Regions from separate parts of the Streptomyces sp. NPDC018964 genome, predicted to be linked through region 3. Evidence: riboswitches for the same ligand, from Rfam matches in the RefSeq annotation. Region 3 holds a riboswitch; each other region holds the start of a gene.

Region 1 (10,109 bases), on a different contig from region 3:
GGGCCGCAGGAGCCACCGGGCTGCTCCGTAGTCGCCTCGTCGTGCCGGGCGGTCCCGGCCCGGCAACGGGCGTCGGCCGGGTACGAGGCGGGGAGGTGGGACCGCTTCGGTGTCGGTGGCCGGAGTTCGTCGCCGAGGCGTTCGGCTCATTGCCGCGACGGGATCAGCGGGCTCGGGTCGGTATCCTGCCGCGGGACGCCGCCGTCAGCCGTTCCTACCCGGGCTGATCGGCGCCGTTCCTCGCCGGCGCCAGGCCGGCGAGGGCGCGCAGCGTCGCCTCCGCCTCGGTGATCAGCCGGTGGACGAGTTCGGCGGCCGGGGCGATGTCGCGGACGAGGCCGGCGGTCTGGCCCGTCAGCGGGATCAGCTCGTGCGCCGTACCGTCGCGCATCGACGTCATCATCTCGCCGCGCAGCGCCTCGGCCCGGTCGGCGGCCGCTGCGGGGCCGGCGTTCCCCTCCTCGACGAACCGGGTGCGCAGCGACCGGGGGACGGTCGTGTACCCGCCCTCGGTCGGTGGGGGCAGGATGTGCTCGACGAACGCCACCTTGACGGCGTCCTGGCTGGCGGCGGAGACGACGGCCGCCTTCCAGTCGTCGCTGACCCCGCATTCGGCCGAGGCCAGGAACCGGGTGCCGATGTTCACGCCCTGTGCCCCCAGGGCCAGTGCCGCGGCGATGCCCCGCCCGTCGGCGACGCCGCCGGAGGCGAGTACCGGCAGCGGCCGGACGGCGTCGACGACCTGCGGCACCAGCGCCATCGTGCTGACGTCGCCGCAGAACCCGCCGGATTCGGTGCCCTGCGCGCTGATCACGTCGACGCCGGCCTCGGCCGCGCGCACCGCCTGCTCGACCGTCGTCACCTGCTGCAGAAAGACCGCGCCGGCGTCGTGGACGCGGGTCACCAGGTCACCCGGCTCGCCGAGCGCGAAGGAGAACACCGGTGGGGCCTCGGCGATCACCGCGTCGAAGACCTCGGGGTCGAACGGCCGCCGGGTCATGTTCAGCGCGAACGGCCGGTCGGTGAGATCGCGCAGCCGGCGCGCGTCGTCACGGACCTGCGCCGGCGTGCGCAGCGTGGTGGGGACGCTGCCCAGCGCCCCGGCGTCACTGACCGCCGCGGCAAGCCGCACGCCCTGCTGCCAGGGCCCTCCGAGCGGCCCTTGCACGATCGGCACCTCGATGCCCAGGACTCCGCACACCCGTGTCCGCAGCATCGCGCCTCCCTCCCGCGGGACCCGATACGGGGATCTTCCGGACATCAAGCGTAGGCGCGACGGTTCCCGGCCACCTGTCGAACCGTACGAACGGAGACCGCACCGGCGTCGAAGGGAATCACCTTCCGGATCGTGCCGGGCCCTGACCGGGGCATCTGGAACCCGGGCCGGGCGGGAGCGCGTATCCGGCCACCGAGGCCTGCACACCACCGCGTTGGACATCGAGGCCAACGGACCAGGACGCGGACGTGCGCGTCGGATCAGCGCCCGCTCCCACCGCACACCATCACCCCGGTCGAGTGCGGCAGTGAGCTTCCCCGACCGGTACGAGGAGACGCACGAGCTCATAGGGCCTGTCGTGGAAGCGGAGTCGTCGGACTGGTCGTGCCCCGCGGCCGGTACCGTTTCACGTCAGGTTCTGGGGAGCCGCCGCCTCCGCGGATCGTCGGTCGCGATCGGGAGGCCGCGCAGTGTCAGCGCGGTCGGCGGGGGCAACGGTTCGCCGGCCTTGTCGGCGCGGAACGACTGGAGCAGATAGGCCACCAGGCGCCGGGACGCCGCACCGTCATCCGGCAGGGCGGTCACCAGGGCACAGTGCGCCAACAGGACCACGACGAGGTCGGAAGGGTGGAAGTCGGCCCGTAGCGCGCCCGTCGCCTGGGCCCTGCGCACCAGGGTCGCGAGGTCCCGCTCGGCTCGCTGCCGGGACTGCGCGTGCTCCGAGGTGCTGTCCGGGAAGGCCGCGACGAACGCGGCCGGGAACCCGCGTTCCTCCCGTTGCAGAGCGCAGACCGTCTCGACCAGCTGCTGGAAGCCCCGCCATGGGTCGGGGTCGGCCAGAGCCTCGGTGAGCGCCCGCGCGCAGGTCTCCATCTGCTGCGCGAACGCGCCCCGCACCAGGGCGTCCCGGGTCGGGAAGTGCCGGTACAGCGTCGCCACGCCGACCCCGGCCCGACGGGCCACGGTCGCCATCGGGGCGTCGATCCCGCGCTCCGCGAAGACCGCGCGGGCGGCGACGAGGACGCGCTCCCGATTGCGCCGGGCGTCCGCCCGCATCCCGTCCCGGGCTGTGATCCGAGAGGATTGCGCCATCACTGTCTCTCGCTTCCGGTCCAAGTGGACGATCTCGTCCGCTTAAAAGCTTACGGTCGACGCCAGATCCCTCCGGCGGCAAAGGCGGAACGATGGACGACCGCATGATGAAGGCAGTGCTCTACGACCGCTACGGCGGCCCCGATGTGCTCTACACGGGCCGCGTGCCACGCCCCGAGCCGGCCCCCGGCGAGGTCCTTGTGCGGGTGCGCGCGTTCAGCGTCAACGGCGGCGAGCTGGCGGCCCGTGCCGGCCGCCTCCGCCTCCTGACCGGCCGGAAGTTCCCCAAGCGCGTCGGCCTGGACTTCACCGGCGAGGTCGCCGCGCCGGGTGCCGGAGTCACACGGTTCACGGCCGGCGACCGCGTATGGGGAGTTCTGGGCCGCACCTCCGGATTCGGCAGCGCCGCCGAGTACGTGACCGTACCCGCCGAGCGGATCGGCCGGCTCCCCGACGGCCTTGACCTGGTGGACGCCGCCGCACTGCCGGTGGCCACCACGGCCGTCACCGCGCTGCGGGACAAGGCCGGGCTGCGCCCCGGCGAACGACTCCTCGTCCGGGGCGCGGCGGGCGGCGTCGGCAACGCCGCCGTCCAGCTCGGACGGGCGTACGGCGCCGAGGTCACGGCCCTCGCCCGCGCCGCCAACCTCGACTTCGTGCGCGGACTCGGCGCTCGCCGGGCCGTCGACCACCGGACCGTGCGGCCGACGGAACTGGGCCGCTTCGACGTGGTCCTGGACACCGTGGGCACCGATCTGCGGGCCTTCAGGCGCCTGCTGAATCCCGGCGGACGCATGGTCACCATCGCCTTCGACCTGAACCGGCCCGTGGCGTCTCTCGGCTACCTCGCGGCCGGCACGGTCCACGGACGCGGCCGGGTGCGCTTCTTCAGCGGCAACCCCACACGGGCGGACTTCGACGACCTCGCCCGCCATGTGGTCGAGGGCAAACTGAGCCCCGCGGTGGACACGGTCTTCCCCCTGGAGGAGACAGCAGCGGCACACCAGGCGCTGGAGGCGGGCGGCGTCCGGGGCAAGTACGTGGTCAAGGTCGCGTAGGCCCCCTGTGAAGGCGCTGATCACAGCCGCTCGTCGACGGCAGCGTGGATGGCCTGGACGGTGCGGCTGATGACCTCACCGCTCACCGGCGAGGTCGAGATCCCCCTTGCTCGTCTCGCCCGCGCCCTCGGCGATCCGGGGGCGCCGCCACGGACGGGCGATCGGGCCGGAGATCGCCCGCCACCACGCCTCCACCGGCACCTTCCCCGCCGGTTCGAACGGCTCGCCCGGCCGCGGGAACGCCACCGACTGGTCCGCCTCCCCGGCCGCGTCCTTCATCCACTCCCCCGGCTCCGCCCACGCGTGCGGGGCCAGGTTGAAGGTGCCCCAGTGGATGGGCAGCAGCACGCCGGCCGCGTCGCCGCCCTGGAGGTCGAGATGGGCCCGGACGCCTTCCTCGGGCGTCATGTGGATGTCGGGCCAGAAGTCCGAGTACGCGCCGACCTGGATCATCGTGGCGTCGAACGGGCCGTGCTCGGCGCCGATGTCCCTGAAGCCCTCGAAGTAGCCGGTGTCGCCACTGTGGTAGATCCGGTGCCGCTCGCCCGCCGCCACCCAGGAGGCCCACAGGGTGTGCTGGGTGTTGCGCAGGCCCCGGCCGCAGAAGTGGCGGGCCGGGGTGGCGGTGAGGGTGAGCCCGCCGACCTTCGTCGCCTCGTGCCAGTCCAGCTCGCGCAGCCGTCCGGCGGACACGCCCCAGCGCTCCAGGTGCGCGCCGACGCCGAGGGGCACGGCGAACAGGGTGTCCGTGCCGGCCAGCGCCTTGATCGTGGGCAGGTCCAGGTGGTCGTAGTGGTCGTGGGAGATCACGACGACGTCGACCGGGCCGAGCGCGGCCAGCGGCAGCGGGACGGGGTGCAGCCGCTTGGGCCCGGCGAAGGGGAACGGCGAGCAGCGCTCACCCCACACGGGGTCGAACAGGACCCGGTGCCCGTCGATCTCCGCGAGCACGCTGGAGTGGCCCATCCAGGTCAGGCGCAGTCCGGTGGCCGGCGGGCGGGAGATGTCGGCCAGGGTGGTGGGGTGCACCGGGATGGTGCCCTTCGGGGCGCGGCGGGACCGGGAGTCCTTGTCGAGGTAGAGCTTCGCCAGGTCCCGCGTCGACCCCGACGGGCGGATCCGGGCGGTGCCGCCGGGGTTCTGGAACACGCCGTTCTTGAAGTGCGGGGATCTGCGGATGCGTGCCATGCGTTCGCCACTGGGGTCCGCGCCGAAGGCCTCGGGCCGCAGGGCGCGCAGCCCGGAGCTGTGGGATGGGGAACCGGCCACGGTACCTCCAGGTGGAGTCGGTCAGACATTCCATTATGGGCGGCCGGACCGGCTGTGCGGTGCCGGGTACGACCGGGGCGGATCGAAGGGGCGGGGCGGCCGCCGCACCATGAACACGTCCACCGGGTCCTCCGTCTCCACGGTGAACCCGTGCCGTGCGTAGAGGCGGCGGGCCGGGCTGCCCCGCAGTACGTTCAGCCGTACGACGGCGGCGTCGCGGTCGGACCGCCGCAGCAGTTCGCGCAGCACGCCCGAGCCGATGCCGGCGCCCTGGAGGTGCGGGGCCAGATAGAAGTGCTCCAGCCAGTGGGAGTCCCCGGCGGGGCGCAGCGCCACACAGCCGGCGAAGGTGCCACCCGTCTCGATCACCCAGGTGTGGGCCGGGTCGAACCCGTCGCGCAGCCGCTGCCGCACCCGCTGTGCGTCGTAGCGCCCGAGCCGTTCCAGATCGGCCCGCAGCACCACGGCGCGCAGTTCCGCCACCGCCTCGACGTCCGTCGCGGTCGCCTGCCGCAGACCCCAGTCCCCCATGATCACTACGCTACCGCGCGGGCGCTCACGCCACCGCGGCGATCCGTACCTTGATGTCGTCCGGCGACAGCGTCCCCTTGGCGATCACGTGGTCGCCGGAGGACTCCCCGCGCAGTCGGCGGCCGATCCACGGCACCAGGTACTCGCGGGCCCAGTGGACGTCGTCCCGCCGGATCTCGAGGGTGCCGCGGGGCGGCAGGGGCGGCCAGGGCTGTTCCGGGTCGGCGGGGACGTCCAGGCCGAGGGTCTGCCCGGCGCGGAGCGCGACGCGGGTGTGTCCCTCCGGCGACAGGTGCAGCCGGTCGGCGTCCCAGGCCCTGCGGTCCTGGACGCTCCTGAGGGACCACAGGTCGAGCACGGGACAGCCGTAGCGGTCGGCGACGGCCCGTACGTGCATGTTGTACGTCGCGATCTTGCCGCGCAGATGCTTCAGCAGGGGGACGCCGCGGGTGTCGAACCCGGTCGTCACCATCACTGTCCCGGATACGGCCGTGAGCGCGGCGATCGCCCGCTCGAACCGCTCGGCCACCTCGTCCGGGTCGCTGCCGGGGCGGAGGATGTCGTTGCCGCCCGCGCAGAACGAGACCAGGTCGGGGGCGAGTTCGACCGCCCTCGGAAGCTGGTCCGCCACGATCTGGTCCAGGAGTTTTCCGCGTACGGCGAGGTTGGTGTACGCGAAGTCGCCCTCGGGCCTCAGGTCCGCGAGGAGCACGGCGAACCGGTCGGCCCAGCCGACGAACGCCCCGTCGGGGCCGGGGTCGCCGACGCCCTCGGTGAAGCTGTCCCCCACCGCCACGTACGACCCGATCACTGCTCTGCTGTCACTCTTCGAATCGTCTGCCACAACCACTCATGATTCACCTTCGAATGTGACCTACGCGACCGTAAGGAAGGGTTGACGGGCGGTGAGATAAGCCACTCTCAAAATGTTGGCCAATTCAGGAATACGCCGAAGGCCGGACCCGGGGATCGGGGTCCGGCCTTCGGCGCGCGTGTCAGGAAGGTCGCCGCGGGGGGTCAGCCGATGGAGACGCCCTTGGAGCGGAGGTAGGCGATCGGGTCCACGTCCGAGCCGTAGTCCGGGGTGGTGCGGATCTCGAAGTGCAGGTGGGGGCCGGTCACGTTGCCGGTCGCGCCGGAGAGGCCGACCTGCTGGCCGCCGGTCACGGTCTGGCCGGCCGAGACGGAGAGCGAGGACAGGTGGGCGTACTGGGCGTAGTGGCCGTCGTCGAGCTTGATGACGACCTGGTTGCCGTACGCGCCGGCCCAGCCCGAGGAGACGACGGTGCCCGCGCCGACGGCCTTCAGGGAGGTGCCGGTCGGGACGGCGAAGTCGACGCCGGTGTGGTAGCCGCTGGACCACATGCTGCCGGCCACCTTGTAGGCGGTGCCGAGCCCGGCGCCGGGCACCGGGGAGCTGTAACCGGAGGTGCTCGCGGCCTGGTCGGCGTCCGTGGTCTGGGTGGAGGTCTCCGAGGAGGGCTGCTCGGCGGGCTGTTCCACCGGCTGCTCGGCGGGCTGCTCGGCCTTCTGCTCCGGGGCCTGCGGGGCCTCGGCGGAGGACGGCTCCTGCGGCGTGCTCGCGGCGGCTCCACCGTCGACCGAGAGCTTCAGACCGGGGTGGATGAGCGCCGGGTCGTCGCCGATGGCCTGACGGTTGTCCGTGTAGAGCTGCTTCCAGCCACCGTCGACGTGCTCCGTCTCGGCGATCTTGGCGAGGTAGTCGCCGGCCTTCACGGTGTACGTGCGGGCCTCGTCGCCCTTTTCGGCGACGGTCTTCTGGCCGGCGACGGAAAGGGACTGGACGGCCTTTTCGGGGGCGGTCTGCGGCGTGGCGGCGTGCGCGCCGGTGGCGCCGAGAAGCGGCAGGGCGAGTGCGGCGCCGCCGGTTCCGGCGACGGCGATGGAGCGGGTGAGGCGCTGGGTCTTGGTACGGCGGTGCTTACCCTTCGCGGGCATGTCGAATTCCTCTCCGGCGCCTGCGAGGTGAGCTGTCGGGTTCGGGCTGGAGATGCCCGGCCGCGTTGTCGCGCGGCTTCACCCCGAGCCGTTCCGGGAACCGGAACAGGCAGTGGTACCTGTGGGTCCCCCGCTCCTGCCGTGCACGGGTGGGTGTGGTTACGGGCTCCGGGCGGCGGCAGGATTGGGCGTCCGTCCGGATCGGTGGCGAACGTAAGCGACCCGGACGCGAGGGGACAAGCGCGAGGTTCACCGCGCACGCGCTTTTCCGTGATCCAAAAGGGGAATTGACGTCACCGAGCGTCAGCCGGGATTCCTTTTCCCCCGTGAATTCCCTTGTCGTTCCACGGAATTACGTGAGCATGGCGACAACGCATCGTCACGGATATGACGCTGCTCACGCACCCCTTCCCCATCTCCCTTCCTTTCGGGGCACGTTATGTCGAACCACCCTAATCGGACAGAACGCCCTAATCGTCGGATCACAGGCGCCGCAGCCGCACCACCGAGGCGTCCAGATCTCCTCGCAGACCGGTGCGCAGCCCGTGATGCAGCAGGAGGGCACCTCGGTACGTTTCGCCGGTTTCGCGGCATTCGTACGACGCCTCCGGGTCGAGGCCGCGCAGCCGGAGGGCCGGGACGGGCTCTCCGTGGTGCTGCGCCTGGAGGCAGGCGAGGACGACGGTCTCGTCGCCGAGGACGTACTGCACCGCGCTCAGCCCGCCCTCCGGAGGGCGCAGCCGGTACAGGTCACCGCGCTGGACGACGGGCCGGATCTCCTTGTAGAGCGCGACCCACTCCCGCGCCTCGGCGAGCTCCTCCCCGGTCCACCGCGCGAGGTCGCCGCCGACGCCGAGCACCCCGGCCATGGCGCTGACGAACCGGAAGCGCAGCGAGCTGACCCGCCCGTTGAGCATCGCGTTCGGACTGTCGGTGACCCAGGCGGCCATCACCCGGGCCGGGTGGATCTGGCTGAAGCCGTGCTGGATCGCGAGCCGGTCGAGCGGGTCGGTGTTGTCCGAGGTCCACACCTGGTCGGTACGGGAGAGGACCCCCAGGTCGATCCGGCCGCCGCCGCCCGAGCAGGACTCGAAGGCCACGCCCGGATGGGCCGCCCGCAGCCGGTCCAGCAGCGCGTACAGGCCGCGCACATGGTCGGTCCACAGCCGCTGCGGGTACGGGTCGTCCGGCCATCCGGCGTCGGTGGAGGAGCGGTTGAAGTCCCACTTCACGTAGTCGACGGGAGCGCTGGAGAGCAGTGCGTCGAGCCGCTCCCAGAGGTACTCCCGCACGTCGTCGCGCGCGAGGTTGAGCACGAGCTGGTTGCGGTACTCCGTGCGCCGGCGGCCCGGCTGGAACTGCACCCAGTCGGGGTGCGCGCGGTACAGGTCGCTGTCGGGGTTGACCATCTCCGGCTCGACCCAGATGCCGAACTGCATCCCGAGCCCGTGCACATGGTCGGCGAGGGGTTTCAGGCCGCCGGGGAAGCGGTCGGGGTTGGGCGTCCAGTCGCCGAGCCCGGCCCGGTCGCTCGTCCGCGCCCCGAACCAGCCGTCGTCGACCACGAACAGTTCGACGCCCATCGCGGCGGCCCGCTCCGCGAGCCCCCGCTGCCGCTCCTCCGAGATGTCGAACCCGGTGGCCTCCCAGGAGTTGAACAGCACGGGCCGGTCCCGGTCCGCGTCCGGGACGACGTACGTCCGCTGGTAGGCGTGCCAGGCGCGGCTGGCGCCGCCGAAGCCGCCGTCGCTCCACAGACCGGCGAAGACCGGCGTGACGTACGTCTCCCCCGTGTCCAGCATCAGCAGGCCGGAGTCGTCGTGTCCCGCGCCTCCGGTGATCTGCACGCGCGCGTCGGGAAGTTGGGCGACCGAGACGCGCCAGGACCCGGACCAGCCGAGGGCGCAGCCGTAGACCTCGCCGCGTTCCTCGGTCGCGTCGGTGTCGAGCGCGACCCAGGGCAGGTGCTGGTGCCCGGTGTGGCCGCGGCGGCTGCCGATGACCTTCTCGCCGTAGGTGAGCGGGGCGCGGGTCAGCCGGGACTCGGCGGCCCAGCGGCCGTGGAGCTGGGAGAGCCGCCAGTGCTCGCGCTCGGGCAGGGTCCAGGTCGCGGAGTCGGCGCGCAGGAGTTCGACCGCGGGTCCCCGGTTGTGCAGGGTCACCCAGCGTTCGACCACGTCGTCACGCATCCGGTAGTGCAGGGTCACGGTCAGCCCGCCGTCGCGGAAGCGGAGGCGGAGTTCGCCGTCGCCGGTCTCGCCGTCGTCCGTCTCGTGGCCGTCGAAGGCCCATTCGGTGCCGCGCCGTCCGTCGGCGGTGCGTACGGACAGGGCGGGCCTCGCGAAGCGGGGGCCGCCCTCGACCGGGTACTCCTCGCGTCCGTCCAGGCGGGACTCGAACGGCCAGTCGTCCGGCAGCGGGCGCGCGGCGAGGGCCTCCGCGTCGGCGAGCGCGATCCTCGGGCCCCAGTGCAGGTGCACCAGTTCGTCGCGGTCCGTGACATGGAGCGCGTAGCCGCTGGCCGGCCCCGACAGGAGCCACGTACGACCGTCTCGGGAGACCTGCGCCACCGAACCTCCAACAGACTCGAACAAGTGCGATCAGACACCAACATCATCGGGGGCACGGGGGCGTCCGGGCAATGCCTGTGGAGAACTCATTGCCCCAGGCAGGCATGTCGTATCGTCAAGTGGTGCCCGTCGGCGAGCGCCGTCGGCGGCGCCGAGTGGGAGGAGTCCTTCGTGACGCAGCAGATCCCGTCGACCGAACCCGAGCTGACCGGAGTACGCAACTTCCGCGACGTGGGCGGACTACCGACCGTCGACGGCCGACGGGTGCGGTACGGAGTGCTCTTCCGCAGCGGCCATCTCGCCCACGCGACCGCCGAGGACGCCGCCTTCCTCTCCTCGCTCGGGCTGCACACGGTCTTCGACTTCCGCAACGCGGCCGACCAGAGGCTGGAGGGGCCGGACGTCGCCCTGCCG
Region 2 (10,109 bases), on a different contig from region 3:
GCGGCGAGCGTGGCGGCTTCCGCCGTGACGACCGCGCCGGCCACCGCGGCAGCGACCGTCCGTTCAACCGCGACCGCCAGGGCGACCGCCCCGGTTTCCACTCCGGCTCCCACGACCGCCCGTACGGCCGTCGTGACGACCACCGCGGCGGCTCCTTCCGCCGCGAGGACAAGCCGCGCTGGAAGCGCAACGGCTGACACGGCCTCATTCGGCCGGGAGGGCCCGCACGACACCCGTCGTGCGGGCCCTCCCGCGTTCCGCGCGGGACACGTCCGGACCCGCCTCGGCGATACCCGATCGGAGTCCCGGCCATGTCCGGCTATGCTCGGGGAGACAACATCGCCAGGGGCCCTTAGCTCAATTGGCAGAGCAGTGGACTTTTAATCCATTGGTTGTGGGTTCGAGTCCCACAGGGCCTACGGTGCGGGCGACGGAGGGACCCCTCCGACCCGCCGCGCGGCGCTCGGACCGGCTTCGGCCGGCTCGGGCGCCGCGTCATTTCCCGGGGTGGCCGACCCGGTTCGGGTCGATGAGCTGTACGGCGACCCCGGTGAGGACCAGGCCCGCCGCGATGAGGAGGCCGTCGGGCACGACGATGCCCGCGGCGAGCATGGTCACCCCGACGGCCAGCGCGCACCAGGCGCCCGTGCGCCGGTACTCGCGGGGTCGGGCCGGACGGCCTTCGGAGAGCGAGCGGACGAAACGGGGGTCCTCGTGCTCGAGACGGGCCGCGAGGTCGACCAGACGCTCGTCGTCGGACTGGGACACGGCTCCTCCTTCCCAGGGGGCGGCCGTCCGGTGACACCACCGGCGGCCATCGCTCCGCGACGCCGGGGCGTACGAGGGTGAACCGTCGTCCTGTCGCGAACTCGGCCCGGTACAAGGGAGTTTGCCCTTGCGGCGACGTCGTCACCCGTCCGGTACGGCAGACTCCAGCGTCACCCGCCGCCACCACCCGCGGCCATCCGTCGCGGGCCCCATCCGGCCCGGGGGCCACCGCGTACGCGGGCCGCCCCGCCGGCCGTGGTCCCGGGGGAAAATGGGGATTGTCACCGATGGCGCACACGCCCGCCCGACGCACACGCTGGACAGGACGGCCCGCGCCGCGCCCCCGGTCCGCGGGCCGTCGGCTCCCCGCACGGAAGCCCACGGCGAGGAGGCGGTACGAGGTGCCCCCGCTCCGGCGGACCGTCCCGCTGAACGCCGCCGTACCCGGCGCGGCCCCGGCCGGCGCCGCGCCGATCCGCCGGCCGGACCCGGCCCGAGGGACCGCCCGGAACTCACCCGGTACGCCATTCGTGTGGGGCCGATCGGGTCCTGACCGGCAGACTGGACCTCCCGCACCCGCTCCACCCGGGAGTACGCCGATGCCGCACCCGTACGTCCTGCTGTCCGCCGCCGTCTCCCTCGACGGCCACCTGGACGACACCGGCCCCGAACGGCTGCTGCTGTCGTCCCCGGCCGACTTCGACCGGGTCGACGAGGTACGGGCGTCCGTGGACGCCATCCTGGTCGGCGCCGGCACGATCCGCGCCGACAACCCCCGGCTGCTGGTCAACTCGCCCGAGCGGCGCGCCGCCCGCCTCGCCGCCGGCCGGGCCGAGTACCCGCTCAAGGTCACCGTCAGCGGCTCGGGCGACCTGGACCCGGCGGCCCGGTTCTGGCACACCGGCGGCGAGAAGGTCCTCTACACGACCGACCGGGGCGCCGAGCGCGCCCGTGCCCTCGGTCTCGCCGCCGACGTCGTCCCGCTCGGCGCCGAGCTCGACTGGCGGCGGCTCCTCGAGCACCTGCACGCCGAGCACGGGGTGCGGCGGCTCATGGTCGAGGGCGGCGGCACGGTCCACACCCAGCTCCTCATCGAAGGGCTGGCCGACGAACTCCAGCTGGTCCTCGCCCCGCTGTTCGTCGGCGATCCGAAGGCACCCCGCCTCTTCGGCCCCGGCTCCTACCAGGGCGGCCGGCTGCGGCTGGTCGAGACCCGCCCGGTCGGCGACGTCGTCCTGACGCGCTACGAGCCCACCGCCCCCGGCACCGGCCCGCTGCCCTCCGCCGCCGACCACCACTGGCTGGCCCTCGCCTGCGAGCTGGCCGCCGCGTGCCCGCCCTCGCGGACGGCGTTCAGCGTGGGCGCGGTCGTGGTGGCCGCCGACGGTACGGAGCTGGCACGCGGCCACTCGCGGGAGGGCACCGACCCGGTGGTGCACGCGGAGGAGGCCGCGCTCGCCAAGGTCGACCCCGCGGACCCCCGGCTCGCCGGCGCCACCGTCTACTCCAGCCTGGAGCCCTGCGCCCGCCGCGCGTCCCGGCCCGCGCCCTGTGCCCGGCTGGTCCTGGACGCGGGGGTGCGGCGGGTGGTCACGGCCTGGCGCGAGCCGGACACGTTCGTGGCGGGCGCCGACGGCAGCGGCGTGCTGGCGGCCGGGGGCGCCACCGTCGTCGTCCTGCCGGAGCACGAGGACCGCGCCAAGGCGCCGAACGGGCATCTGCTCGGCCGCTGAGACCGGGCCGTCGGTAACCGGTGTGCGCCGGGTCCCGCGGATGGCGTACACTGGTTTCACCGACGCGGGGTGGAGCAGCTCGGTAGCTCGCTGGGCTCATAACCCAGAGGTCGCAGGTTCAAATCCTGTCCCCGCTACTGAAGGCCGAGGGCCGGAATCCAAGGATTCCGGCCCTCGGTGTTTTCCGTCCTTCCCCCGCTCCCCGCTCTCACTCAGCGTGAGCGTCTCGTCCCGCAGCGCATAACAACTGACGTACGGTCAGAAACCGTCCGCCGCGCGAGACGGTCTGAAGCGCGGTCAACTCGCCCGTTTTTGGGCTCCGATGACACTTAAGTCCACCCGGAAATCGTTAACGATCAAGAGGAACGGCTTGGAATCAGGCCCTTGCGTCTATTAACGTTCGATAACGCAGCGCGGTCGTCCCAGCCGTCACAGAAGTCGGCTCCGTGCGCACGCGCCGAATCCCGCGAGGGAACCGGGGAACCACCACCATGGGGTGAATCGCGTGAATACCGCCGTGGAGACACGGCTCGTATACGCGCGTAGGAGACCTTCCCGCTCCGAACCCGTCAGCTAACCCGGTAGGCGAAGACGGAAGGAAAGGAGCGCGCCCACGTGGCGTCCAACCCGCCTGCCCCCGAGGCCCCGTTCAAGCCGAGCGACACCTTCGCCTACGGCGCCGGCCGCGCCGACGAGGGCCCCTTCGAGGAGTGGAACCCCACCGCGGAGTCCGTTCGCCCCGTACGCGGTCGGCACCGCGTCTCCAAGCAGCGCGGCGGGGGACTCGCCCGCAGCTCCACCGTCCTGGGCGTCGGGGTCATCGCGGCCGTCGGCGCCGGCGGCATGGCCAGCGCCCAGACCGGCAAGCCGCCGGTCTCGATCTCCATGCCCGACCTCCCCAGCGTGGGTTCCCTCATCTCCGACGAGGAAACCCCCGAGGGATCGGCCACCCCCCTCAGCACCCTCGGCATGACCGCCGCCGACACCGAGCAGGGTGCCGCCGACGCCGGTGAGGCGCTGCGCACCCGGATCATGGCGCAGGTCGAGCAGCAGCAGGCCCAGGCCGAGAGCAAGGCCGAGGCGGAGGCCGTCGCCGCCGCCGAGAAGGCGGCCGCCGAGGCCGCCGCCAAGGCGGAGAAGGAAGCCGAGGCCAAGGCCGAGGCCGCCAAGAAGAAGGCGGAGGAAGAGGCCGAGAAGAAGGCCGAGGCCGAGCGCCTCGCCAAGCTGGCCAAGCAGTACGCGCTGCCGACCTCCTCGTACACCATCTCCTCGACCTTCGGTCAGGCCGGCGCCTACTGGTCCTCCGGCCACCACACCGGCCTCGACTTCGCCGCCCCCACGGGCACGCTGCTCAAGGCCGTCCACACCGGCACGATCACCTCCGCCGGCTACGACGGCTCCTACGGCTACAAGACCGTGCTCACGCTCGACGACGGCACTGAGATCTGGTACGCCCACCAGTCCTCCATCAACGTCAGCGTCGGCCAGAAGGTCAACACCGGCGACGTGATCGGCCGCGTCGGCGCCACCGGCAACGTCACCGGCGCCCACCTCCACATGGAGGTCCACCCCGACGGCTCCGCCTCGGGCATCGACCCGCTGGCCTGGCTGCAGAGCAAGGGCCTCACCGTCTGAGCGAGCGGACCCTCACCTCCTGAACCCCGGCAGCCCCGACGACGCATCCCCCCGGCGTCAGGGCCGGTGGGCGTTCGGGTCGTACGTGCCGTACGGGTACCCGTACGGCGGCCGCCCCTGCGGTGGATGCCCGTAACCGCCGTACCAGCCGTACCCGCCGTACCCCGCCCACGGTGCCGCGACGACCGGAACCCGGGGCGCGGTCGCGCGGGCCGCGTGCTCCAGGGCCGGCCGGGCCACCGCCCGCCGGTGCCACAGCTCCAGCAACAGCTCGCGTTCCCGGGTGACGAAGTCCGGCCCCGCCCGCCCGAGCCGCCCCCGGTGCCGCAGGAACGCCAGCGACGTCGCGTACGCCTCGTACGCGGCGACCGACCGCGCCGCCGCCCTCCCGCCGCAGCGGCGCGCGTACCGCAGGGCGACGCGCCGCGCCCGCATCGAGCCCAGCGCGAACGGCTCCGCCGCGTCGAGCCACCCGGCGGCCACGTACGCGGGCAGCTCCTCCCGCACGGTCCGCAGCTCCCGCTGCCGCGTCCACACCACCAGCCAGGTCAGCAGCCCGAACACCGGCACCATGAACGCCGCGTACACCGCGAGGAATCCGTACTGGCCGAGCGTCGAGGAACCGTTCCACAGGGCGTGCACGCCCATCGCGAGGAGCAGCCCGCCGAGCGGCAGCAGCACGCGCCGGACCCGCTGCCGGTCCGCGGACAGCGCGGCGAAGCCGAAGCCGATCCCGGTGAGCACGGTGAACAGGGGGTGCGCGAACGGCGACATCACGATGCGGACGAAGAAGGTCGCCGCGGTGACCGAGGCGATGCCGCTGTCGCCGGTGAGCCGGTCGGTTCCGAAGGCGGTGCCGAGGTAGAGGATGTTCTCGGTGAACGCGAAGCCGGTGGCGGTGACCCCGGCTATCACCACGCCGTCGAGGATCCCGGTGAAGTCGCGTCTGCGGAACAGGAACACCAGCAGGACGGCCGCGGCCTTCGCGGACTCCTCCACCACGGGCGCTATGACGGTCGAGCCCAGGGTGTCGGCGCCGGTCGGGTCCGCGGTCGCCGTCGCTATCCACCGGGTGGCGAAGCTGTTCGCGACGATCGCCATCAGCGCCGCCGCGCAGGCACCCCAGGCGAAGGAGAACAGCAGGTTCCGCCAGGGTCCCGGCTCGACCCGGTCCAGCCACCGGAAGGCGGCGACGAGCAGCGGCACGGGCAGCACGGCGAGGCCGATCCCGACCAGGAACCCCCGCGTCCCGGTCTGCTCGCGCACCAGCGCCAGGATGACCAGCCCGGACAGCGCGAGCAGCGTGATCAGCGCGCCGTACCGCACCCAGGGCCGCTGCCACCAGTGCGCGTGCCGCGTCGCTTTGCCGGGGGCGGCGCCGGGAGGTGTCGGGTACGGGGGACTGATGGCCACGGGTTCGACCCTCACGAGGCGGGGCTGTGTCAGGCTCGGTCCGCCGCCTGCTCGTCCTGTGGTACGCGGCGGAAGAGCACGTCGTTCACGACATGACCCTTCTCCAGTCCCTGTGCCTCGAAACGGGTGAGCGGCCGGAAGGCCGGACGCGGCGCGAAACCGCCGTCCGGCCGCGTGTTCTCGAAGCCGGGGTGCGCGGTGAGCACCTCGAGCATCTGCTCCGCGTACGGCTCCCAGTCGGTGGCGCAGTGCAGCACCGCGCCCGGCGCGAGGCGGCTCGCGGCGAGGTCGAGGAACTCCGGCTGGATCAGCCGCCGCTTGTGGTGCCGCTTCTTCGGCCAGGGGTCGGGGAAGTAGACGCGCAGCCCGCCGAGGGAGCCGGGGGCGAGCATCTCGCGCAGCAGGATGATCGCGTCACCGTTGCCGACGCGTACGTTGGTCAGCCCCGACCGGTCGGCGAGGTTGAGCAGATTGCCCTGGCCGGGGGTGTGGACGTCCACGGCGAGGATGTTGGTGGCCGGGTCGGCGGCGGCCATCCGCGCGGTCGCCTCGCCCATGCCGAAGCCGATCTCCAGGACGACGGGGCGGTCGTTGCCGAAGAACTCCGCGAGGTCGAGCCGCCGGCCGCCGTCGATGTCGAAGCCCCAGGCGGGCCACAGCCGCCGCAGGGCGTCCGCCTGCCCGGCGGTCACCCGGCTGCGCCGCGGCTGGAAGCTCCGGATCCGCCGCTCGAAGTGCGATCCGGCGGGATCGGCCTTCGGCCCGTCCGGGAACCGGGGCTCCCCCTTGGCCCGGGCAGGGCGGATCGGTGCACCGGGGGCGTGCGCCGGGTGCGGGGCTTCGGAAACGTTCACGGAGTCAGACACAGTGCTGTCGATTTTACGGGGGTCCGGGAAACGGCCGCCGTGCCCTCAGCGTCCCGCCTCCTCCAGTGCCGTCAGGGCCCGCCGCGCGACCTCGCGGCCGATCGGCAGGGACGCCGTCGCCGCCGGTGAGGGGGCGTTCAGCACGTGGACCGCGCGGGCGGTCTCCTGGATCAGGAAGTCGTCGGCCAGGGTGCCGTCCCGCAGCACCGCCTGGGCCCGCACCCCGGCCGCCGCCGGCACCAGGTCGTCCTCCCGCACGGCGGGCAGGAGGCGGCGCACGGCGCGGGTGAAGGCCTCCTTGGACAGCGAGCGGTGCAGCTCGCCGGTGCCGTACCGCCAGTGACGGCGGGCCAGGTGCCAGGAGCCCGGCCAGGACAGGGTCGCCCCCAGCTCGCGCGGACGCACCGTGCGCCAGTCGTAGCCCTCGCGGGCCAGCGCCGGTACCGCGTTGGGACCGACGTGGACGCCGCCGTCGACGCCCCGGGTGAGGTGGACGCCGAGGAAGGGGAACGCCGGGTCGGGCACCGGGTAGACCAGGCCGCGCACCAGCTCCGGCCGGGCCAGCTCGTAGTACTCGCCGCGGAACGGCACGATGCGGGCGCCGGGCTCGTCGCCGGTGCGGCGGGCGATCTCGTCGCAGTGCAGGCCCGCGCAGTTCACCAGCACCCGGCCGCGTACGACGTCGTCGCCGTCCGTCAGGACGGCGACTCCCCGGTCGGGGCGGCGGTCGACGCGTATCACCCGGGCTCCGTAACGGATCTCCGCACCCGCCTCCCGCGCGCCTCGGGCGAGCTCGCGGGTGACCGCGGTGAAGTCGCAGACGCCGGTGGTGCCGACGTGGATGGCGGCCAGCCCGTCGACCTCCGGCTCGTACTCCGCGATCTGCGCGCCGCACAGCTCGCGGACCGCTATGCCGTTCTCCCGGCCGCGCTGAACCAGGGCGTGCAGCCGGGGCAGCTCCTCGCGGGCCGTGGCGACGATCAGCTTGCCCGTCACGGCGTGCGGGATGTCGTGCTTCGCGCAGAACTCGACCATCTCCGCGGCGCCCGACACCGCGTACCGGGCCTTCAGCGAGCCGGGGCGGTAGTAGACGCCGCTGTGGATGACGCCGCTGTTGCGGCCCGTCTGGTGCCGGGCGGGGCCGGGCTCCTTCTCCAGGACCGTGACCCGTGTGCCCGGCGCCGCGCGCGTGAGCGCGTACGCCGTCGACAGGCCGACGATCCCGCCGCCGATCACCAGCACGTCGCAGTCGTACGACCGCCCGGTCGTCACCCGCACCACCTCCCGCGTCCGATAGTGCACTGCGCCACTGACAACGCCTTCAAACCCGGGAGGCGCCCCGGAATGCGATTCGGGCCGGACCGCGGGGCGTGGTGCGGGGTGGGGCAGGCCGTGGTGCGGGCGGGGTCAGGCCGTCGTCATCAGCAGTGGGCGGGCGCGTTCGCGCAGTTCGGCCACGCGGGGTTCGTCGCCGTAGGGCTCCAGACGGTGCAGGAGGTCCTTGACGTACTCGGTGGTGCGGGCGGACGAGATGCGGCCCGCGACCTCCACCGCGCGGACGCCCTGCTCGCAGGCCGCGTCCAGGTTGCCCGACTCCAGTTCGGCGACCGCCGAGACGACGAGCCGCAGTCCGTGCGAGCGCACGAACTCCTCCGTCGGGCTGGACAGCGCCTGTTCGGTGAAGCGGCGGACCTGGCGGGGCGCCTTCAGGTCGCGGTAGCACTCGGCGGCGTCGGCGGCGAAACGGTCGTAGGAGTAGAAGCCGAGCCAGCTCGGGTCGCTGTCGCCGGGGCGGGAGCGCTCCAGCCAGCTCTCCGCGGACTTCAGCGCGGCCCCGGCCGCCTGGGCGTCCCCCGCGCGGGCGTGCGCGCGTGCCTCGACGAGGCGGAAGAAGCTCAGGGTGCGGGCGGTGGCCAGGCCCCGGTTGCGCTCCAGCGCGGCCTGGGCGAGGTCGACGCCCTCGTCGCCGAAGCCGCGGTAGGTCGCCTGCAGGGACATCGAGGCGAGCACGTAGCCGCCCAGGGGGACGTCGGCCGCCGCGCGGGCCAGGCGCAGGGCCTGGATGTAGTAGCGCTGGGCGGCCTCCTGCTGGCCGGTGTCGAAGGCCATCCAGCCCGCCAGGCGGGTGAGTTCGGCCGCCGCGCCGAAGAGGGAGCGGCCGACGTCGTCGGAGTAGGAGCCGAGCAGCAGCGGGGCCGCCTCGACCCGCAGGCATTCGGGGACCATCGACGAACGCCAGTCCCCTCCGCCGTACTTGGAGTCCCAGCGCCGGGCGTCCTCGGCGGCCTCCCGCAGTTTGCGCACATCGCTGTGGCCGACTTTGGCCGGTGCGCCGGAGCCGTCGGCGGGGTTCGCCTCACGTGCCACCGAGCTGTCGGCCGGGGTTATCAGCCAGCGCGAGGCGGGCGTCGCGTACGCGCTCACCGCGAACGATCCGGCGAGCGACTGCCAGATGCCGCCGGAGCCGGCTCTGCGGCCGGCGAGGTCCAGCCGGTACAGCTCCGTGGCGGAGCGCACCGCCTGTCCGACGTCACGGGGGAAGGCCAGGCCCACCTCGGGCGCGGGGTCCGCGTCCGCCAGGCCGATCTCGTGGAGCGGCACGGGCCGGCCCAGCTTCTGACCGATGGCGGCGGCGATCAGGTGCGGAGCCGCACCCTGCGGCACCATGCCCTTCGACACCCAGCGCGCCACCGACGTCTTGTCGTAGCGAAGCGTCAGTCCCCGCTGGGCGCCGAGGTCGTTGACGCGTCGCGCGAGGCCTGCGTTGGAGATTCCCGCGAGGGCGAGGACGGCGCCGAGCTTTTCGTTCGGCCCGCGTTGCTCCCTGGACATGAGCCACCCCTCGACACAGACGGCTGCCGCGCTGGCATAACCACGCGGCATTCGTAAACCCAGCGTAGTTCGCCGCATCCCAAGCGTTAAGGGGCATTCTTCCGGATGGCGGGATTGTGGTCCGTACTGAAGTGCGGGTCCGATACGCGCAGTTGCGGCGCGCTCCCGGTGTGTGGCCGTGCGCCTGTGCGTGCGCTCTTCTCCGGCCATCGCGGGAGCGGTTCCATGGGTGGTGCGTGGGTCGGCCCGCTGTACTGGATCCAGTGGGCTGGGGGACACCGCCGCCTTCATCCCCGCGGGCGGTGGAACGGTCCGGGGGGCGTGCTCCGCCTCCCGGGCCGCGCGACCGTCCAGCGGTGCGCAGAGCCTGTACGGAGCGTGTTCGAGACGGATCTCACCGCTTCGATTTGGCCGAAAATCAACCTCGCCCTTTCGGGTGCATCACCACTTCTATCCTGGTAGTTGACGGCGCGTCGGGGGTGAGGGGGCGCGTTGCGGGGGCGCATTCACGTCGTGGTGGCGGCGTCGGCCGCGCGGCGCCGATGCGGTGACTCCTCCGGGGCGGGCGCCTGTTCGAGGCGGGGCGAGTGTCTCCGCCGGGGCGCGTTCGACGGAGCGCATACGGCTCCGGCACCCCTCCTGTGCGCCTCCTTCATGGCAGCATGGGGAACCGGTTCGTACGGTGCACTGGTTGTCCACAGCTCGTGGAGGCGGCGATGCGGTGGTTGGTGGGGTGGAGCAGCACCGCCGCGGGAGCCGTGGGTTTCGGCCCCACCGGCTCCGCCGGCGCCACCGGAGTGGACGGCGAGACCGTGCACCCCGTGGGATCCCAGCTGCTGTGGGGTGACCCCGACCCGCTCTG
Region 3 (10,109 bases):
GCGAACCCGCGGCGGCGCTCGCCGAGTACCGGGCGCTACTGGCGTACTACGAGAACCAGTACGTGGCGGCCGGCGATCCGCAGCTCGCCCACGACGTCCGCCGCCGCATCGGCCATCTGTTGCTGGCCCTGGGCGACCGGGCCGCCGCGCACGACACGCTGGTGCGGCTGCTGCACGACGTGGAGCGCGTGCAGGGACCGGGGCACCCGCTGGCCGCCGACATCCGGCGGACGCTGCAGTGGCTGGGACAGGTGCGCGGATAGCGGGCCGCTGCGCCGTACGGGGCGGACGCCGGTGCCGGAAGTCGCCGTGAATCGTTGGTCGAATGGGTTGGCCAGAGCTTGGCCGATGCCTACCATCGATCACCGCAAGACTTTGTGCACCGCCGCACAAGCTCTCCTCAGGAGGTCTCCTTGCACCGCCGCCGTCGCACCGCGCTCCTCCTCACCGCCGCGATCGCCGCAGCGGCGCCCCTGCTCACCGCCTGCGGCAACGACGCGCACCCCGGTGCGGCAGCCGTCGTCGGCGGCGAGCGGATCACCGTGTCGCAGCTGGAGAACAGGGTCGGCGAGGTCCGCGCGGCCCAGCGGGCGGCCGTACCGGACGACGCCCAGTACCAGCAGGCCATCGCCCGCACCGGCAGCCTCACCCGCGACACCCTGCACGGCATGGTCCTGGACCGGGTGCTGGAGCGCGCCGCGCGGGACGCCGGCGTGACGGTCACGGACCGCGAGGTCCAGCGGATGCGGTCCGGTCTGGAGCAGCAGGCCGGCGGCGCGAAGGCGCTGGAGGCGGCCTGGCTGCAGCAGTACGGCGTTCCGCCGCGGCGCCTCGACGCCAACCTCCGCCTCCAGGTGCAGGCCCAGAAGCTCGCCCAGCGGCTCGGCACCGACCCGGGCCGGCCCGAGTTCTGGCAGGCGCTGTCGAAGGCGAGCGAGGAACTCGACGTCGACCTCAACCCGCGTTATGGCAGCTGGGACGTCGAGAAGAGCAGCCGGGTCGACGCGAAGACGCCGTGGGTACGGGACGTCACGGCGACCGGGATGCCGCAGACCCTCTGACCCGCGCCCCTGGACGACTCGGGGGCTGCCGACGGGGTGAAACACGCCCCCTGGGAAACCCGTCGAGGACGTGGACATCCGGGGACATGCCGGCCACGGCTCGACCCGATGGCCGTCGACTGCTCGGAGGAGGCGGGACGACCTTGCCGTCGGGGACGGGTGCGCAGCCTGTCAGGGAAGCCGCTCGCCGCATCGTGGATCTCGTGCTCACCGAGGACGACGGCTACCTCGACAGCCTCCCCGAAGAGGTGGAGGTCTCCATCGTCACACCGTCGACCGAGGTGGCGGGGATGCTGGACGAGCCCGTCGGCGACAAGGAGTTCCGGGCCGGCGTCCGGCTTCTGCTGGAAGTGGGCGCGGACGTCTCCTCCGCCATGCCGAGCGAGTTGCGCGACCTGTTCCGGGAACTACGCCTCGCCGTGCGCGGTGTGGTGGTGCGCTGACGGAGAGGCGGATCGTGAACGGGACGACCGGATCACCGAAAGCACGGGCGGGAAGGGCATGAGGGGAGCGTGGGGTATCAGCGGGTGAACCGGTTCGGGTTCGCGGAGTACGACGACATGGCCGGCATCGTGCGGGAGGCGGACCTGCCGGCCGTGGCGGAGGTGCTCCGCCGGATCGTGGACCTGGTGCTCGCCGAGGACGAGTCCGGCCTTGCCGAGGAGATGTCGTCACAAGCCGAGGCCGACTTCGTCGTGCCGCTCGGCATGGCCGCCGGCATGCTCGAGGACGGCGGGTACTCGGACACGGAACTGGTGTCGGCGGCCTGCACCGTGCGGTTCACCGCGGAGCGGCACATGGACGAGTTCCCCGAGGAGCTGACCGCCCTTCTGCTGCGGCTCCCGCGCTGAGCCGCAGGGGGCCGATCGGGCCGATCCCCGCGGTCGTGGCCGCCCTGGTGACCGCGTGCACGGTGCGCGGCCTTTCGCGCGCGGTCCCTCACCCCGCGAGGACCGCGCCCACGCGGACGCCGTCGGCGCGATCACCCCGCGGCGGTCTCAGCCGGACTGCTCGGGGGAGGGACCGGCCGCGCCTCCGAACCGTAGAAGCGGCCCCGGTCGCACAAGGCGTCGATCTCGGCGTTGTCCTCCTCGCTCAGTTGTGCGTCCAGCGCGGCGCTGATGACGTGCCGGGCGCGTGCCAGTCGCCGAGCGACGTCCCAGTCGGCGACGAACCGGCCGACGGCGTACTCGTCGGTGGTTCCGGACGCCTGGCGGGATCCGAGCCGGTCGAGGGAGACGACGAACTCGTTCAGGTCCCGCAGCACGGCGACGGCCTCGCCGAGGGGGATGCGGATCTCCCGGGAGGACATGTCCATCAGCTGATTCGACTCCGGATCCGGTGGGGGACAGGGACAGGGACGGACAGCCGGGCGGTGGTCGCGGGGAACCGCCGGGCGCCCGCCGGCCCGCCTTCCGCAAGGCCCCGCCGGAGACGTCGAGGAAACCCGTCGTCGGCCTCGGCCCGCGCCACGGCACCGGGCACGTCGAGAAGGGTAGCCGCGCCGACGCGAGGCCGCCGTGGGTACGGGAGGTGGCGGCGGGAGCGCCCCGGACGACGTGACGGCACCACCGTGAGGCGCCGCCCCCTGTGGACAACTCCTGGGGCGTCCGGCGCCGTGCGTTACGTTCGGGGGGTGAACGCCACGAGTCCCGAAACCGCCGCCGGCCGGGCCCCCGACCCCGGCCGCGTCGTCCTGCTCACCACCAGCCACCGCGTCGCCCCCGGCCTGCTGTCCTGGCCGGCCTGGCAGACGCTGCACGCCGCCGACCGCGTGCTGTGCGCGGACGGCGCGCACCCGCAGCTGCCGTACCTGCGTGAGGCGGGGATACGGGTCGACGAGTCGGCTCCCACCGCCGAGGAACTGGTCGCCGCCTGCGCGGGCGGGCGCACGGTGGTCGTCGTGGCGACCGGCGAAGGGGAGCCCGCCCTCACCGACGGACTGGCACGGCTGGCCGGCTCCGGTCGCGTCGCCATGCCCGAACTGGAACTGCTGCCCGCCTCCTACGACCTGCCCGGCGCCCGCCTGCTCGACCTCGTCCAGGTCATGGACCAGATCCGCGCCGAGTGCCCGTGGTCGTCCCGGCGGACCCACAAGGGCCTGGCGAAGTACGCCATCGAGGAGGCGTACGAACTCGTCGAGGCCATCGAGGACGGTGACCGGGAGGACCTGCGCGAGGAACTGGGCGACGTCCTGCTCCAGGTCGTCTTCCACGCCCGGATCGCCGAGGAGGACCCCGACGCCCCGTTCTCCATCGACGACGTGGCCGGGACGATCGTCACCAAGCTCATCCACCGCCACCCGCACGTCTTCGGGGACGAGACCGCGACCACCCCCGAGGAGGTCAAGGCCCACTGGCTGCGCACCAAGGCGGTGGAGAAGCAGCGCACCTCCGTCACCGAGGGAGTCCCGCTCGGCCAGCCCGGCCTGGCCCTCGCCGCCAAGCTGGCCTCCCGGGTGCGCACGGCCGGCCTGGACGTCCCGCTGCCCCGCGTCGAGGGCCCCGGCTACGAACTGCTGGCGCTGGCGGTGCGCGCCGAGGCGGAAGGCGTGGACCCGGAGGCGGCCCTGCGCGCGGCGGCACGGGCCTACCGGGACGCGATCCGGGAGGCGGAGACGCGGACGCGGCCGTGAAGGAAGGACGGATACGGTCGGGGGGTGACCGAGCAAGCCGAGCCCCGCCGCACCCCCTCCGCCACCGCCCCTGCCGCCCCTGCCGCCCCCGAACTGTTCACCTGGGAGTTCGCGAGCGACCCGTACCCCGCCTACGCCTGGCTGCGCGAGCACGCCCCCGTGCACCGCACCCGGCTGCCCAGCGGGGTGGAGGCCTGGCTGGTCACCCGGTACGCCGACGCCAAGCAGATCCTCGCCGACAACCGGCTGTCCAAGAACCCCGCGCACCACGACGAGCCCGCGCACGCCAGGGGCAGGACCGGTATTCCCGGGGAGCGCCAGGCGGAGCTGATGACGCATCTGCTGAACATCGACCCGCCGGACCACACCCGGCTGCGCCGGCTGGTCAGCAAGGCGTTCACCCCGCGCCGGGTCGCCGAGTTCGCGCCCCGCGTGCAGGAGCTCACCGACGGGCTCATCGACCGGTTCGCGGACCGCGGCTCCGCCGACCTCATCCACGAGTTCGCCTTCCCCCTCCCCATCTACACCATCTGTGACCTGCTCGGCGTCCCGCGCGAGGACCAGGACGACTTCCGGGACTGGGCGGGCATGATGATCCGCCACGGCGGAGGGCCGCGCGGCGGGGTCGCCCGGTCCGTGAAGAAGATGCGCGGCTACCTCGCCGAGCTGATCCACCGCAAGCGCGAGGCGCTCCCCGCCGAACCCGCCCCCGGCGAGGACCTCATCTCCGGCCTCATCCGCGCCTCCGACCACGGTGAGCACCTCACCGAGAACGAGGCCGCCGCCATGGCGTTCATCCTGCTGTTCGCCGGTTTCGAGACCACCGTCAACCTCATCGGCAACGGCACCTACGCCCTGCTCACCCACCCCGGACAGCGCGACCGCCTGCAGCGGGCCCTCGCCGCCGGGGAGCACGGGCTGCTGGAGACCGGCGTCGAGGAACTCCTGCGGTACGACGGCCCCGTGGAACTCGCCACCTGGCGGTTCGCCACCGAGCCGGTCGCCATCGGCGGACAGCGCATCGCGGCCGGCGACCCCGTCCTCGTCGTGCTCGCCGCCGCGGACCGGGACCCGGAGCGGTTCGCCGACCCGGACGTGCTCGACCTCGGCCGGCGCGACAACCAGCACCTGGGGTACGGCCACGGCATCCACTACTGCCTGGGCGCTCCGCTGGCCCGTCTGGAGGGCCGGACCGCGCTCGCCACCCTGCTGACGCGTCTGCCGGACCTGCGGCTCGCGGTGGAACCGGCCGAACTCCGCTGGCGGGGCGGGCTCATCATGCGCGGACTGCGCACGCTCCCGGTGGAGTTCACCCCTCCGCGGAAGTGACGGACCGGGCCGCCGTCCGCCGTGCCCCCGGGCGGGCCAGCGCAAACATGACACGCCCTCAACTCTGTGATCTTCACGTGATCTGCGCGGCATGAACTTGTGACAAGTGATCGTCTGCGGATACGTTCACCCATCAAGTGCGGCACATCGAGTTCCACTCGCCGCGCCGGTCATTGCTGTCTCGCGAAAGGTTTCCGCATGCTCTCCGGAAACGGTCGGCACCGTCGTCCCCGTCAGGCTCCGGCTCTCCTCGTCGCGGCCGGAGTGACCGGCTCCGCCATCGCGATCCCGCTCCTCGGGGCCGGCAGCGCCAGCGCGGCCGACGGTGCGACCTGGGACCGGGTCGCCGAATGCGAGAGCGGCGGCTCGTGGAGCCAGAACACCGGCAACGGCTACTACGGCGGCCTGCAGTTGACCCAGGACGACTGGGAGAGCTACGGCGGCCTGGACTACGCGACCAGCCCCGACCAGGCCAGCCGCGGCCAGCAGATAGCCGTGGCCGAGAGAATCCTCGCCGACCAGGGGGTCGGCGCGTGGCGCACCTGCGGACTGACGGCGGGTCTCGACCAGGACTCGGCGTCGGCCGACATCGACACGGGTGTGGCGGAGAACCCGGCCTCGGACGCGTCCGGCTCTTCCGGTTCCTCCGCCTCGTCCGGATCATCGGACTCCGGTGATTCGTCCGCTTCGTCCTCCCCGTCGGCCACGTCCGGCCCGTCGACCGGCGCCGAGGGGGCGGAGGACGGCGAGGGTGCCGCCGGCGAATCGGCCAAGTCCGGCAAGTCGAGCGGCTCGGGCGCGGATTCGGACACCGGCTCCGACGGTGGATCCGGCACCTCCCCCTCCGCCTCGGTCACTCCCAAGAGTGACGAGTCGGACAAGTCCGGGCAGACCACCGGCTCTTCCGAAGTCACCGACACCGAAGGCACCGGCGCCGGCCGCCACCGCGGCGTCACCGCCGAGGAGGGTGAGGCGGAGGGCCGTACGTCGGAATCGTCCGGCCGGCATGCCTCGCGCGGCACCGACGCCTCCCGCGATGCCGCCGACGGTTCGTACACCGTGCGCACCGGCGACAGTCTCTCGTCCATCGCCGACTCCCTTGAGCTGGGCGGTGGATGGCGGTCGCTCTACGCCGAGAACAAGCAGGTCGTCGGCGCCGACCCGGACCTCATCATGCCGGGCCAGGAGCTCGAGGTCGGGGTCGAACCGGACGAGAAGTGATGCGCGAAGGGGCGTCGGTCCGGCGGCAGTTGACGTCATGTTTCGCGGTGAATGTCCGGTTTAAAGGCTGTGAGAGATAGGTCTCAGAAGCCCTGATCGTCTTTGAAATTCCGCGGACCGCGTGTCTACGGTCGTGACCGCTCGCCACCGCGGGCCCCGGCTGCCGCCACGCCGAATCCTGCCAGTGGCAGCACGGGAACAGTCGTCGCGTCATGCGCCGCAGGCAGGAGCGGGGGAACCAAGGTAAGCGCCCCTTCCGGTGGTTGACACCGGATCGGGCTTGGGGTGGAGCCGCGTCCCGCGAGGGGCGTGGCCGGGCAACTCAACCGGCCCGAACCCGACAGCTCACCTCGTAGGCGTCGGTGAGGGGATCCACCATGCTGTTTTCCGGCAAGGGCAAGCACCGCCGTCCGTCCAAGGCCACCCGCGCGATCGCCGTCGCCGGTGTCACCTCCGCCGCCGTCGCCGCCCCGCTGATGGCGGCCGGCAGCGCCTCCGCCGCCACCGCCTCCGAGTGGGACGCCGTCGCCCAGTGCGAGTCCGGCGGCAACTGGTCCATCAACACCGGCAACGGTTACTACGGCGGTCTGCAGTTCTCCGCCTCCACCTGGGCCGCGTACGGCGGCACGCAGTACGCCTCCACCGCCGACCGGGCCAGCAAGGCCCAGCAGATCGAGATCGCCGAGAAGGTCCTCGCGGGCCAGGGCAAGGGCGCCTGGCCGGTCTGCGGCACGGGCCTGTCCAACGCCTCCTACGCCGGCTCCTCCTCGAACGACTCCTCGCAGGGCCAGGACACCGGTTCCACCGGGACCCGTGAGGCCGAGCGGAAGGCCTCCCGCTCCGCCGAGCGCCCGGCCGCCGAGCAGAAGACCGAGCAGCGGGCCGAGAAGAAGGCCGAGCCGAAGGCCGAGGAGAAGACCGTCACCACCCCGACCGGCCAGAAGGTCGAGAAGGGCGACGGCGAGTACAAGGTCGTCAAGGGCGACACCCTCAGCTCCATCGCCGCCGAGCACGACGTCGAGGGCGGCTGGGCCGAGCTGTTCGAGCTGAACGACGACATCGTCGACGACGCCGACCTCATCTACCCGGGCCAGCAGCTGCACCTGAAGTGAGCGGCTGCCCCACTGCTCCCCGCCCCGGTGCGTCTTCCCCCGTACGCGCCGGGGCGGGGTTTTTGTGACCGGGTTTCCGGAAACGGCTTTGTTCCGTTCGGAAACAATTTACTCTCGGTTCTGTCCATGGGACGGGCGGCCGGATGGCCGATCGCCCGGAGCCGGTTAGGCTCGGACTCGCAAGACCCTCCGGGGTCCTGCCCACCCGCGTCACATCCAAGAAGGAGATGCTCGTGCCGTCCATCGACGTCGTCGTAGCCCGGGAAATCCTGGACTCCCGAGGCAACCCCACGGTCGAGGTCGAGGTCGGCCTCGACGACGGCAGCACGGGTCGTGCCGCCGTCCCGTCCGGCGCCTCCACCGGCGCCTTCGAGGCCATCGAACTCCGTGACGGCGATGCAGGCCGTTACCTGGGCAAGGGCGTCGAGAAGGCCGTCCTGGCCGTCATCGAGCAGATCGGCCCGGAGCTCGTCGGCTACGACGCCACCGAGCAGCGCCTGATCGACCAGGCGATGTTCGACCTGGACGCCACCGACAACAAGGGCTCGCTGGGCGCCAACGCCATCCTCGGCGTCTCGCTCGCCGTCGCCCACGCCGCCTCCGAGGCCAGCGACCTGCCGCTCTTCCGCTACCTGGGCGGCCCCAACGCGCACCTGCTGCCGGTGCCGATGATGAACATCCTGAACGGCGGCTCGCACGCCGACTCCAACGTGGACATCCAGGAGTTCATGATCGCCCCGATCGGCGCGGAGTCCTTCTCCGAGGCCCTGCGCTGGGGCGCCGAGGTCTACCACACCCTGAAGAAGGTCCTGAAGGGCAAGGGCCTGGCCACCGGCCTCGGCGACGAGGGCGGCTTCGCCCCGAACCTCGGCTCCAACCGCGAGGCCCTCGACCTCATCCTCGAGGCGATCAAGGAGGCCGGCTACACCCCCGGCGAGCAGATCGCCCTCGCGCTCGACGTGGCCGCCTCCGAGTTCTACAAGGACGGCGTCTACACCTTCGAGGGCAAGGAGCGCTCGGCGGCCGAGATGACCGAGTACTACGCGGAGCTCGTCGACGCGTACCCGCTCGTCTCCATCGAGGACCCGCTGTTCGAGGACGACTGGGAGGGCTGGAAGACCATCACCGCCAAGCTCGGTGACAAGGTCCAGCTCGTCGGCGACGACCTGTTCGTCACCAACCCCGAGCGCCTCGCCCGCGGCATCGAGGAGGGCGCCGCCAACGCCCTGCTGGTCAAGGTCAACCAGATCGGCTCGCTGACCGAGACCCTGGACGCCGTCGAGCTGGCCCAGCGCAACGGCTTCAAGTGCATGATGTCCCACCGCTCCGGCGAGACCGAGGACGTCACCATCGCCGACCTGGCCGTCGCCACCAACTGCGGCCAGATCAAGACCGGCGCCCCGGCCCGCTCCGAGCGCGTCGCCAAGTACAACCAGCTCCTGCGCATCGAGGAGATCCTCGACGACGCGGCGGTGTACGCCGGCCGCTCGGCCTTCCCCCGGTTTCGCTCTGCGAACCAGTAGGCACAGCAAGGACTGAGTCGCCCCGTAAGAGGCGGCGTCGTACGTACGTCCCCGCACCCGGTCCCGTACCGTGTGCGGGGACGTACGCGCGTAGGACGGTGAACGAGAGGCGGAACCATGGCGGTCAAGGACCGGGACCGTTTCTCCACCGCGACCAGGATCCGGCTGATCGGTGAGCAGACCGCCGCCCGGGTCTACCGTTCGCAGACCAAGCGCCAGGCACGCCGCTCCCGGCTGACCGGCCGGGCCGCGCTGCTCGCCCTGGTGGTCTGCTCCCTGATCGTCGCCCTCGCCTATCCCATGCGGCAGTACGTCTCCCAGCGCGCGGACATCGCCGACCTCCAGCAGGAGCAGGACGAGACCCGCCAGCGGGTCGAACGGCTGCGCGACATGAAGGCGCGCTGGCAGGACGACGCGTACGCCGAGCAGGAGATCCGCAGGCGGCTGCACTACGTCATGCCCGGCGAGACCGGCTACATCGTCATCGACCCGGGTGCGGCGAAGCAGTCCCGCACGGATCTCGAAGCCGCCGACCGCCCCTGGTACGCGAACGTCTGGGACGGCGTCGACAAGGCCGACGCCGCAGGCCAGTGACCTCCTCCATGGAAAGCCCCGGAAAGACAGGTATGGAAACGCCCCCGCCCACGACCCCCCGCACCGAGCCCACCGACGCGGACGTCGAGGCCTTCAAGCAGCAGCTCGGGCGGCCCCCGCGCGGGCTGCGCGCCATCGCGCACCGCTGCCCCTGCGGACAGCCGGACGTCGTGGAGACCGCGCCGAGGCTGCCCGACGGCACCCCCTTCCCGACGCTCTACTACCTCACCTGCCCGAAGGCGAACTCCGCGATCGGGACGCTGGAGGCGAACGGCGTGATGAAGGAGATGACGGAGCGGCTGGCCACCGACCCCGAGCTGGCGGCCGCGTACCGCGCGGCGCACGAGGACTACATCCGGCGCCGCGACGAGATCGAGGAGCTCAAGAACTTCCCCAGCGCGGGCGGCATGCCCGACCGGGTGAAGTGCCTGCACGTGCTGGTCGCCCACTCGCTGGCCGCCGGACCCGGCGTCAACCCGCTGGGCGACGAGGCGCTGGCGATGCTGCCCGAATGGTGGCGCAAGGGAGCCTGCGTGACGCTGCCCGAGAAGGAGGACGGCCGGTGACCCGGGTCGCCGCCATCGACTGCGGTACGAACTCCATCCGGCTGCTGGTGGCCGACGTGGACCCGGAC

The links. Region 3 has a riboswitch for cyclic di-AMP ahead of ACH5AO_RS31825 (transglycosylase family protein). Riboswitches for the same ligand answer to the same signal wherever they lie in the genome.
Region 1: linked by a shared signal. The riboswitch ahead of ACH5AO_RS06290 (peptidoglycan DD-metalloendopeptidase family protein) and the one ahead of ACH5AO_RS31825 (transglycosylase family protein) in region 3 are both predicted to bind cyclic di-AMP.
Region 2: linked by a shared signal. The riboswitch ahead of ACH5AO_RS22515 (M23 family metallopeptidase) and the one ahead of ACH5AO_RS31825 (transglycosylase family protein) in region 3 are both predicted to bind cyclic di-AMP.

What each region holds. Positions count from the first base shown of each region.
Region 1 is NZ_JBIRYZ010000003.1:180,963-191,071, forward strand. Features, by position in the region: gene ACH5AO_RS06255 (class I SAM-dependent methyltransferase) at 1-31, shown strand, start outside; gene ACH5AO_RS06260 (NAD(P)H-dependent flavin oxidoreductase) at 215-1,216, opposite strand; gene ACH5AO_RS06265 (TetR/AcrR family transcriptional regulator) at 1,628-2,308, opposite strand; gene ACH5AO_RS06270 (NAD(P)-dependent alcohol dehydrogenase) at 2,401-3,366, shown strand; gene ACH5AO_RS06275 (MBL fold metallo-hydrolase) at 3,442-4,635, opposite strand; gene ACH5AO_RS06280 (GNAT family N-acetyltransferase) at 4,669-5,166, opposite strand; gene ACH5AO_RS06285 (SGNH/GDSL hydrolase family protein) at 5,192-5,977, opposite strand; gene ACH5AO_RS06290 (peptidoglycan DD-metalloendopeptidase family protein) at 6,184-7,125, opposite strand; cyclic di-AMP (ydaO/yuaA leader) riboswitch at 7,130-7,287, opposite strand; gene ACH5AO_RS06295 (alpha-galactosidase) at 7,608-9,695, opposite strand; gene ACH5AO_RS06300 (tyrosine-protein phosphatase) at 9,867-10,109, shown strand, end outside.
Region 2 is NZ_JBIRYZ010000013.1:9,760-19,868, reverse strand. Features, by position in the region: partial or broken gene ACH5AO_RS22540 (RNA helicase) at 1-197, shown strand, start outside; tRNA gene ACH5AO_RS22535 (tRNA-Lys) at 347-419, shown strand; gene ACH5AO_RS22530 (DUF3040 domain-containing protein) at 496-768, opposite strand; gene ACH5AO_RS22525 (dihydrofolate reductase family protein) at 1,368-2,501, shown strand; tRNA gene ACH5AO_RS22520 (tRNA-Met) at 2,565-2,638, shown strand; cyclic di-AMP (ydaO/yuaA leader) riboswitch at 2,947-3,104, shown strand; gene ACH5AO_RS22515 (M23 family metallopeptidase) at 3,117-4,136, shown strand; gene ACH5AO_RS22510 (PrsW family intramembrane metalloprotease) at 4,194-5,549, opposite strand; gene trmB (tRNA (guanosine(46)-N7)-methyltransferase TrmB) at 5,579-6,415, opposite strand; gene lhgO (L-2-hydroxyglutarate oxidase) at 6,461-7,717, opposite strand; gene ACH5AO_RS22495 (MFS transporter) at 7,823-9,247, opposite strand; gene ACH5AO_RS22490 (asparagine synthase-related protein) at 9,964-10,109, shown strand, end outside.
Region 3 is NZ_JBIRYZ010000027.1:58,361-68,469, forward strand. Features, by position in the region: gene ACH5AO_RS31785 (protein kinase) at 1-263, shown strand, start outside; gene ACH5AO_RS31790 (SurA N-terminal domain-containing protein) at 414-1,061, shown strand; gene ACH5AO_RS31795 (hypothetical protein) at 1,265-1,504, shown strand; gene ACH5AO_RS31800 (hypothetical protein) at 1,574-1,912, shown strand; gene ACH5AO_RS31805 (hypothetical protein) at 2,044-2,379, opposite strand; gene ACH5AO_RS31810 (nucleoside triphosphate pyrophosphohydrolase) at 2,698-3,696, shown strand; gene ACH5AO_RS31815 (cytochrome P450) at 3,721-5,025, shown strand; gene ACH5AO_RS31820 (transglycosylase family protein) at 5,224-6,246, shown strand; cyclic di-AMP (ydaO/yuaA leader) riboswitch at 6,452-6,620, shown strand; gene ACH5AO_RS31825 (transglycosylase family protein) at 6,624-7,358, shown strand; gene eno (phosphopyruvate hydratase) at 7,592-8,881, shown strand; gene ACH5AO_RS31835 (septum formation initiator family protein) at 8,999-9,475, shown strand; gene ACH5AO_RS31840 (DUF501 domain-containing protein) at 9,508-10,041, shown strand; gene ACH5AO_RS31845 (exopolyphosphatase) at 10,038-10,109, shown strand, end outside.